2 regions of the Jeotgalibaca dankookensis genome follow, and region 1 is predicted to be linked to the other one. Evidence: predicted binding sites of a transcription regulator. Region 1 holds the regulator's gene; the other holds the start of a gene.
The links. The regulator LexA, encoded in region 1, represses DNA repair genes until DNA is damaged. The targets are predictions, from matches to a motif close to CNAACANNTGTTNG.
Positions count from the first base shown of each region.

Region 2: a site for LexA is predicted at 2,209-2,222, ahead of uvrB (excinuclease ABC subunit UvrB). Genes of this name have one in related genera too.

Region 1 is NZ_CP019728.1:808,181-812,822, forward strand. It holds gene recJ (single-stranded-DNA-specific exonuclease RecJ) at 1-1,413, shown strand, start outside; gene BW727_RS03920 (adenine phosphoribosyltransferase) at 1,441-1,953, shown strand; gene lexA (transcriptional repressor LexA) at 1,989-2,612, opposite strand; gene BW727_RS03930 (YneF family protein) at 2,787-3,026, shown strand; gene BW727_RS03935 (lysophospholipid acyltransferase family protein) at 3,071-3,694, opposite strand; gene rpsB (30S ribosomal protein S2) at 3,949-4,642, shown strand, end outside.
Region 2 is NZ_CP019728.1:529,788-534,429, forward strand. It holds gene BW727_RS02610 (DNA internalization-related competence protein ComEC/Rec2) at 1-716, shown strand, start outside; gene holA (DNA polymerase III subunit delta) at 749-1,771, shown strand; gene rpsT (30S ribosomal protein S20) at 1,816-2,070, opposite strand; gene uvrB (excinuclease ABC subunit UvrB) at 2,280-4,271, shown strand; gene rpsO (30S ribosomal protein S15) at 4,401-4,642, shown strand, end outside.

The DNA.
Region 1 (4,642 bases):
TTGTCATTTGATGAAGAGGAGTTAACCAAGTTAATTGAGCAAATACAAGACATTAATAATAAGCGGCAGGAAATCGTTAATAAAATCACTGACTCTGCCCAGCAAAAAATAGCTGAATTTGAAACATTACCAGATATCATTGTTTTAGAGGATGCTGATTGGCACGAAGGTGTTTTAGGTATTGTCGCCAGCCGTATTGTTGAAAAAACAGGAAGGCCGACTATTTTATTGCACACAAATCCTGATACAGGTGTATCGAAAGGTTCGGGACGTAGTATAGAAGCGTTACATTTATTTAAGGCTTTATCTGCTACTGAAGACACCTTAATAAAATTTGGTGGGCATAAGATGGCTGCCGGACTTAGTTTATTAACTGAAAACATTGCTGATTTTATCGAAACCATTACAACCTATGCAGCTAGCTACCATCAAGAGATAAAAAAAGGGAATCGAGTAAGAATAGATGAAATCCTTGAGATTAAAGAAGTTTCTCTTTCTTTTTTACAGGAAATTGATACTTTAAGACCTTTTGGAACGGATAACCCAAAGCCGATGTTTGGTTTTGAGTCGGTCGCTGCGACTCAAGTAAAGCAAATTGGTGCAGATCAAAAGCATTTAAAACTTGTTTTACAAGCAGATACAGATACGTTGGATGTCATAGGTTTTAATAAAGGGCAAGCCGCTAGTTATTTAACCAATAATGTTCCTATCTCCGCACTTGGCGAATTGAGTATTAATACATGGCGAGATAGATCTAAACCGCAATTACAACTGAAAGATTTTAAAATAAATGGTCCACAATTCTTCGATGGACGACAGTCAAAATTTAATCCTCATTCTATTAGACATAAAAATAGTGTTTACTTATTTTTTAACCAAGTATTTTTTGACAAAATGAGTGAGCAGCTACCTGTTCAGTCAATGGCTGTTTTATTAGAAAGCGATGATGATATCCCGCCATTTCCGGCTTCGTTAAATAATTTAGTCTTACTTGATTGTCCAACGAATTTGGATATTTTAGATGCTTTTCTTCAAACACATGTATTCCAAAATTATTATGTCTATGCCTTCCCAGTTGCATCGATTCAAGAACAAGGTCTTCCTAGTAAAGATATTTTCGGGAAAGTGTATAAATACTTATATTTACGTAAAGACATGGCGATTCGAGAAAAAATAGATGCGCTCTCAGCTTATCTACAAGTCGAAAAAGGGCAGCTGATTTTTATGATTCAGGTGTTTTTAGAAGCAAAATTTGTTACAATAAAAGACGGAGTATTAAATCCGGTTTTAAAACCTGAAAAAGCAGATTTAACTCAAACAAGCGTTTACCAAGAGAGAATAAAAAATTTAGAAGCTGAAAAAATGTTTATTTATAGTGATTTTTCGCAATTGTCAGATTGGTTAAAAAAATAAAACGGATTCTTACAGGAGGAATTGTCGATGAATTTAAAAGATTATATTACTGATGTGAAAGATTTCCCAGAAGAAGGTATTATATTTCGTGATATTTCACCTTTAATGCAAGATGGAGAAGCCTATAAATATGCTATAAATCAAATCGTTGAATTTGCAAAAGATTTAGGAGTAGACAAAGTAGTCGGACCAGAAGCGCGTGGATTTATGGTTGGTTGCCCTGTTTCGGTGGGGCTAACGTGTGGCTTTGCCATGGCGCGAAAGAAAGGAAAACTTCCGCGAGAAACAGTGGAGGTTGATTATGGTTTGGAGTACGGTAAAGCAACCTTGCAACTCCATGCCGATGCCGTTCTTCCTGGCGAAAAAGTACTAGTATGCGATGATTTACTAGCAACAGGGGGAACGACTTTAGCGACAGTTGAATTGATTGAAAAGCTTGGTGGGGAAGTTGTTGGGTTAGCCTTTTTAATTGAATTGCTTGATTTAAAAGGTCGCGATAAAATTAAAGGGTATAATATTAAAACGCTAATGGAATACTAAAAAAAGAGCTAGCGAAAGCTAGCTCTTTTTTAACCTTAATTAATATGACTGCGATAAAGACCTACAACCTTACCTAAAATATGAACATCATTAAGAATAATCGGGTCCATATTGTCATTTTCGGGTTGAAGACGGAAATAATCTTTTTCTTTGAAGAAACGTTTGCATGTCGCTTCATCTTCATCGGTTATAGCAATAACAATTTCACCATTTGAAGCGGAGGTTTGTTTTCGGACAATAACTGAGTCATCATTTAAAATACCGGCTTTAATCATACTATTGCCTCTAATTTTTAACATGAACAAATCTTCAGAAATATTATTTAAATTGGGTGGGATAGGAAAGAAGTCAGTCGCTTCCTCGACAGCAAGTATTGGCTCACCGGCGGTAACTACTCCTAATAAAGGCATGTGAATACTTTTAATTCCTAATTTGCTAAGACCTAATTCGGTTACTTCAATAGCCCGAGGTTTGGTTGGATCTCTAAAAATAAATCCAGCTTTTTCTAAACGTGACAAATGACCGTGAACAGTCGATGTCGAGGAAAGGTCTACCGCGTTTCCAATTTCTCGAACGGTTGGTGGATATCCTTTTTCTTGGACTTGGTTATAAATGAAATGTAGGACCTGCATCTGGCGCGTATCTTTATTTCCAGCCATATTTGCATCATCTCCGTTACTATTTTATGTGCTAATTGTAGCACAGGGTTTAGCTGAAATCAAACAAACGTTCGCTATTTAAAAATAAAGCAAGGAAATGACGGATTTCTATTTCTTTTTCTCGTAACTTCTTGTAATATTACTAAATGAACACGTTCGGAAGGAGGAGATAAAATGAGTACTGGAGCTTGGATATTAATTGTTATTATAGGAATCCTTCTCGGAGCAGTTGGAGGGTTTTTCTTATCACGTCGTTATATGATGAACTACTTTCAAGAAAATCCACCAATTTCAGAAGAAATGCTACGCGGTATGATGATGCAAATGGGACAAAAACCGTCAGAGCGTAAAGTTAAGCAAATCATGGCTTCTATGAAAGCACAATCTAAAGCAGCAACTAAGAAGAAAAAATAGTATAAAAAACACTCCAAACCGAGTTCCATCAGTTTGGAGTGTTTTTATTTCTTCTTGTAATCAAAAGAAAAGTCTGGATCTATTTTGTGATCTAAATTATCAAAGCTATTTTGAAGTTCTTGATCAAAACCAGCCATTTCTTCCTTAGTCAAGCGTCCGGGAGGAAGTTCAATGGGTGTCCCGAAATAAACATGGCCTTTTTTACGCATTAAAAGTTCCTTAAATGTAAATGGGCCTTGGTAAACAACAGGAATAATAGGGGCTTTTGCTAAGCGAGCAATGGCTGTTGTCCCACCTTTAACTTGGGAATCATACCGAGTTCCTGTAGAAAAAATTAAAAAGTTCATTTTCCTTTCTTTTAGAATAGTAACCGGTTGTTTAATAGCGCTAGGACCAGGATTATCTCGGTTAACAGGAATCCCATTCATTTTTCGGATCAACCAGTTTAGAAGTCTGTTCCGGTCAAACAACTCTTGTTTAGCCATAGTTGCAAACGTATGTGGGTATGCAGCTACAGCAATATAAAGCGGATCAATCCAACTTCGATGGGGGGCTGCTAAAATAAATGCGCGATCTACTGGTAAGTTTTCTCTATTTTGTATATCAGTTTTACCTGTTAATAAAAACAATAAGAATTGTACAAGACGAACAACAGTATTATAAAACATATGGACTGACCTCCAATGATTAAATTGCTACTAGTTAGTATGCGTTAAGCACACATATATTTCAAGAAGAAAAACAAATTTAATCTTATAAATATAATTCTTGCTTTTTTTTTAATTCGTAGTATAATTGATTACGGTGCTTCGGCACTCTATTTCACACCTCTGCGGATACAAGGATGGGTGCTTCTTAGGAAGTCATTCTAGTAAATGAAGCCGGGGGAGGAAAATAAAAAACCATATTGGAGGAATTAAGCATGGCAGTTATCTCAATGAAACAATTGCTAGAATCAGGTGTTCACTTCGGTCACCAGACACGTCGTTGGAACCCAAAAATGAAACCATATATCTTTACAGAAAGAAATGGTATCTATATTATCGACTTACAAAAGACAGTAAAACTAGTGGACAAAGCGTATAAATATATGCTAAATGTCGCTGAAGACGGTGGCGTTGCTCTTTTCGTAGGAACTAAAAAACAAGCTCAAGACTCAATTAAAGACGAAGCGATTCGTTCAGGTCAATACTACATTAACCACCGTTGGTTAGGTGGAACTTTGACTAACTGGGATACAATCCAAAAACGTATCAAACGTCTAAAAGAAATCGAAAAAATGGCAGAAGACGGTACTTTTGAATTACTACCTAAAAAAGAAGTAGGAATTCTAGTTAAAGAACAAGAACGTCTTGAAAAATTCTTAGGTGGTATTAAAGATATGCCAAGAATTCCAGATGTTATTTTTATCGTAGACCCAAGAAAAGAAAAAATTGCAGTGCAAGAAGCACGCAAACTTAACATTCCAATTGTAGCTATGGTAGATACAAACTGTGACCCAGATGAGATTGATGTTATTATCCCATCTAACGACGATGCAATTCGTGCAGTTAAATTAATTACTGGTAAAATGGCTGATGCTTTCATCGAAGGTAATCAAGGTGCAGATCAAGAAG
Region 2 (4,642 bases), 280 kb from region 1:
GGGGTTATGTATCTTTCGATCAAGAAAAAGAGCCATGGCAAATACGGAATACTATGGACCACAATGGCAAAGAACTTGTGTCAGCAATAAAAGCAGAGGGAGTAAAAAGACTAGATGCAGTCTTTTTGACCCATGCTGATACTGATCATATGGGGAATATAGGTTATTTGATTAATAAATTTTCTGTTGAAACGGTTTATGTTCCAAGTGGGATGGAAGAGGATACAGGTTTTATGACTGTTTATCGTAATTTACAGGAGAAACCGGCTCTGATTGCTTTAGTTGCCCCCCAAGTTGTTTCTCTAGCTGATTTACATTTTAAGGTCTTATCTCCGCACACAAAAGGGCGTGCAGATAACAATTCGTCGTTAGTCTTGTTAACTAAAATAGCTGGCTTGAACTGGTTATTTACAGGAGATTTAGAAGAGTCAGGTGAGTTGAACTTAATTAATCGCTATTCGCAATTAAGAATTGATGTATTAAAAGTAGGACATCACGGAAGCAATTCTTCCAGCTCTGAGGAATTTTTAAATCACATCAACCCTAGAGTAGCCTTAATATCAGTAGGCCCTAATAACAGATATGGACATCCTCATGGTGACGTAATAGAGCGCTTAAGTAAAAAAAATATGAAAATTTATCGAACTGACAAACAAGGTGCCTTGCATTTTATTTATTCCAGTCGGAAAAAAATAATGCAAACTATGCTACAATAAATAAAAGATTAAAATGATTGTGATGTGAAACTATGAGTTATATGAATGAACTAACAAAAATAAAAAAGGGTGAATTTAGTCCTGTTTACTTATTTCTAGGGACAGAGTCCTTTTTTATTGAAGAAGCAAGAGCCGCCTTGCTTGGGAGCGCCATGCCGATTGAAGACCAAGAATTAAATGTCGGAATATATAATATGGAGGAAGTTCCTTTAGCCAATGCACTTGAAGACGCAGAATCAATGCCTTTTTTCGGCGACCGTCGTTTAGTTATGATCGATAATCCTTATTTTTTAACAGGTGAAAAAGCAAAAAGTCACTTGGAACATGATACAAGTTGGCTTGAAAACTATTTACAACAACCGTCTGAAACGACAATTTTAGCAATTTTTGCTCCCTATGAAAAGATTGATAACCGTAAAAAAGTATCAAAGTTACTCAAAAATAAAGCTACAATGGTTGATGTTAAACCGCTGGAGCCAAGCGCTAGTCGGAATTATTTAAGTCAACTAATTCGTAATGCAGGGTATCAAATGGAACGCCAAAGTGTGCAATTCTTTTTCGAACGAATCGATGATAACTTATCTCAAGGTGTACGTGAGTTAGAAAAATTATTTTTATCCGCGCGTGATGATAAAATTATTACCAAACAAATGGTAATTGATTTAGTTCCACGCAATTTGGAACAAAACATTTTTGATATTGTTAATTTGGTTTTGAAAAAACAAGCTGATCAAGCGATTCAAATCTATCGTGACCTCTTATTACAAAAAGAGGAACCATTAAAAATTAATGCGATTCTCCTGAGCCAGTTTCGCCTCTTGCTACAAGTGAGGATACTAGCTAAAAAAGGCTATCAGCAACCTGATATGGCGAAACTTTTGCGTATTCACCCATACCGTGTAAAGTTAGCAAATCAACAAATTCGCACACTCGATGAGAAAGTACTAATGGAAGCTCATTTGGGGTTGGTTGAAATTGAAACTAAGATGAAGACAGGCGATGGTTTGAAAGAAATTCAATTTGAATTGTTCATGTTGAAATACGCTCAAGCTTGAGAAATAAAAAAAGCAACCTTTATAGGCTGCTTTTTTAATGTGCATTATTTATTAAGTTTTTTAGCTAGACGTGATTTATCACGAGCTGCTTTGTTTGCGTGGATAAGTCCTTTAGAAGCGACTGAATCAATCGCTTTTTGAGCATCTAACAATAGAGCTTCGCTGTTTTCTGCACCTTCAGCTACTGCTGCTTCGTACTTTTTAATTTTAGTACGCATCGCGCTCTTTTGATTGTTATTCAATAGGTTTGCTTTTTCACTCGTGCGAACACGTTTGATTGCTGAGTCAATATTTGGCATTGGGTTCACCCCTCTTTCAGTATTTCTGTTTAGTCAGACATTTGTTGCCAACACGCCATATTATACAGAATTTTTAAACTTATTGCAATAAAGAATGAGAATCCTTTGAAAAAGTTTTGGAAGAGGCAGGATTCTTGGCGAATGTACGTTCAAGTGATAGAATAGAGAGAACATAAAAGTGTAGGCAAATATGAGGAGAATGCAAAAAAATGATAGACCAATTTAAATTAGAATCACATTATCAGCCTAGTGGCGATCAACCAACCGCGATTAAACAATTGGTTAATGGACTAAATGAAGACAAAGAAGCACAAATTCTTCTAGGTGCAACTGGAACTGGTAAAACGTTCACCATTGCAAATGTTATCCAAGAGGTTAACAAACCGACACTTGTATTAGCGCATAATAAAACATTAGCGGGACAGTTATATAGTGAATTAAAAGAATTTTTTCCTAACAATGCAGTCGAATATTTTGTGAGTTACTATGATTATTATCAACCAGAAGCTTACGTCCCTTCAAGTGATACCTTTATTGAAAAGGAAGCGAGTGTTAACGACGAAATTGATAAACTCAGACATTCAGCAACCAGTTCATTAATTGAACGACGGGATGTTATTGTCGTTTCGTCAGTCTCTTGTATTTATGGATTAGTCAATCCTGAAAACTATCGTGAACATGTCTTATCAATTCGAAAAGGTATGATTATGGAACGCAATGACTTACTGAGACAATTAGTTGATATGCAATTTGAAAGAAACGATATCGATTTCCAGCGTGGGCGATTCCGTGTTCGAGGCGACGTTGTTGAAATTTTCTTGGCTTCTCGAGACAGTGAAGCCATCCGCGTGGAATTTTTTGGAGATGAAATTGAACGCATTCGTGAAATTGATGTTTTGACGGGTGAGATTAAAAATGATGTCGATCATTTTCCCATATTCCCTGCAACTCACTTTGTTGCTAACGAAAGTCAAACACTAAAGGCAGTCAGCTCGATTCGTTCCGAGTTAAAAGAACGTTTACCAGAACTACGTTCTGAAAATAAATTATTAGAAGCACAAAGACTCGAACAACGGACAAATTATGATTTAGAGATGCTGATGGAAATGGGCTATTGTAACGGCATTGAAAACTACTCTAGACACATGGATGGCCGTAAACCAGGTGAATCCCCTTATACGTTAATTGACTTCTTTCCAGAGGATTTTTTGATTGTAGTAGATGAGTCACATATGACTATGCCGCAAATTCGTGGTATGTATAACGGTGACCGTGCGCGTAAGCAACAATTAATTGATTACGGGTTCCGTCTTCCTTCAGCTTTGGATAACCGTCCACTCAAAATTGAAGAATTTGAAGAACACGTAAACCAAATTATTTATATCTCAGCAACACCTGGTCCTTACGAATATGAAAAAACAGATGAAGTTGCTCAGCAAATCATTCGACCAACGGGATTACTCGATCCAATCATCGAAGTTAGACCGATAAAAGGTCAAATTGATGATTTGATTAGTGAAATTAATGCCCGTACAGAAAAGAATGAACGTGTCTTTATTACGACCTTAACGAAAAAGATGTCTGAGGATTTAACTGACTATTTAAAAGAAGTAGGGATTAAAGTTAAATACCTCCATAGTGATATTAAAACACTGGAACGAACTGAAATATTACGCGATTTACGTTTAGGTGAGTTTGATGTCTTAATTGGTATTAACTTGTTACGTGAAGGCTTAGATGTTCCGGAAGTGTCACTTGTTGCGATTTTGGATGCCGATAAGGAAGGTTTTTTACGTAGTGAGCGTGCTTTAATTCAAACGATTGGACGTTCCGCTCGTAACGAACATGGCCGAGTAATCATGTATGCAGAAAGAATTACTGACTCAATGCAAAAGGCTATCGATGAAACCAGCCGCCGTCGTTCGATTCAGCAAGCTTATAACGAAAAACATGGTATTACTCCAAAAACAATTATTAAAGAAGTTCGCGGCTTGATATCAATTACGCACCCCGCAGACGATGTGGTTGAAACAGGCAGTACTTATGAGATGTTCAAACAGATGACGATGGAACAAAGAAGAGTGTTACTCGATGAAATTGATCTAGAAATGCGACAAGCTGCTAAAGAATTAAACTTTGAAAAAGCTGCTGAGTTACGCGATATTGTTTTGGAACTAAAAGCAGAATATAAAGGATTATAATTTCTCTTGCTTTTTATTATTGAGTGAGGTAATATTAATTTTGTCTAAATGACACAACCTTTTTCTTGGTTTTACGAATCACCAACGTATTACTCAGAATAAGGCAATCTAATAGAAGAGGTGAAAAGAATGGCAATTTCAAAAGAACGTAAAAATGAAATTATCAAAGCATATGCTATTCATGAAGGAGATACTGGTTCTCCAGAAGTGCAAATTGCTGTATTAACTGAAGAAATCAATCACTTGAACGAACATGCACGTGTACATAAAAAAGACCACCATTCATACCGTGGTTTGATGAAAAAAGTTGGACACCGTCGTAACTTGTTAGCATACTTGCGTAACAAAGACGTTCCACGTTACCGTGAACT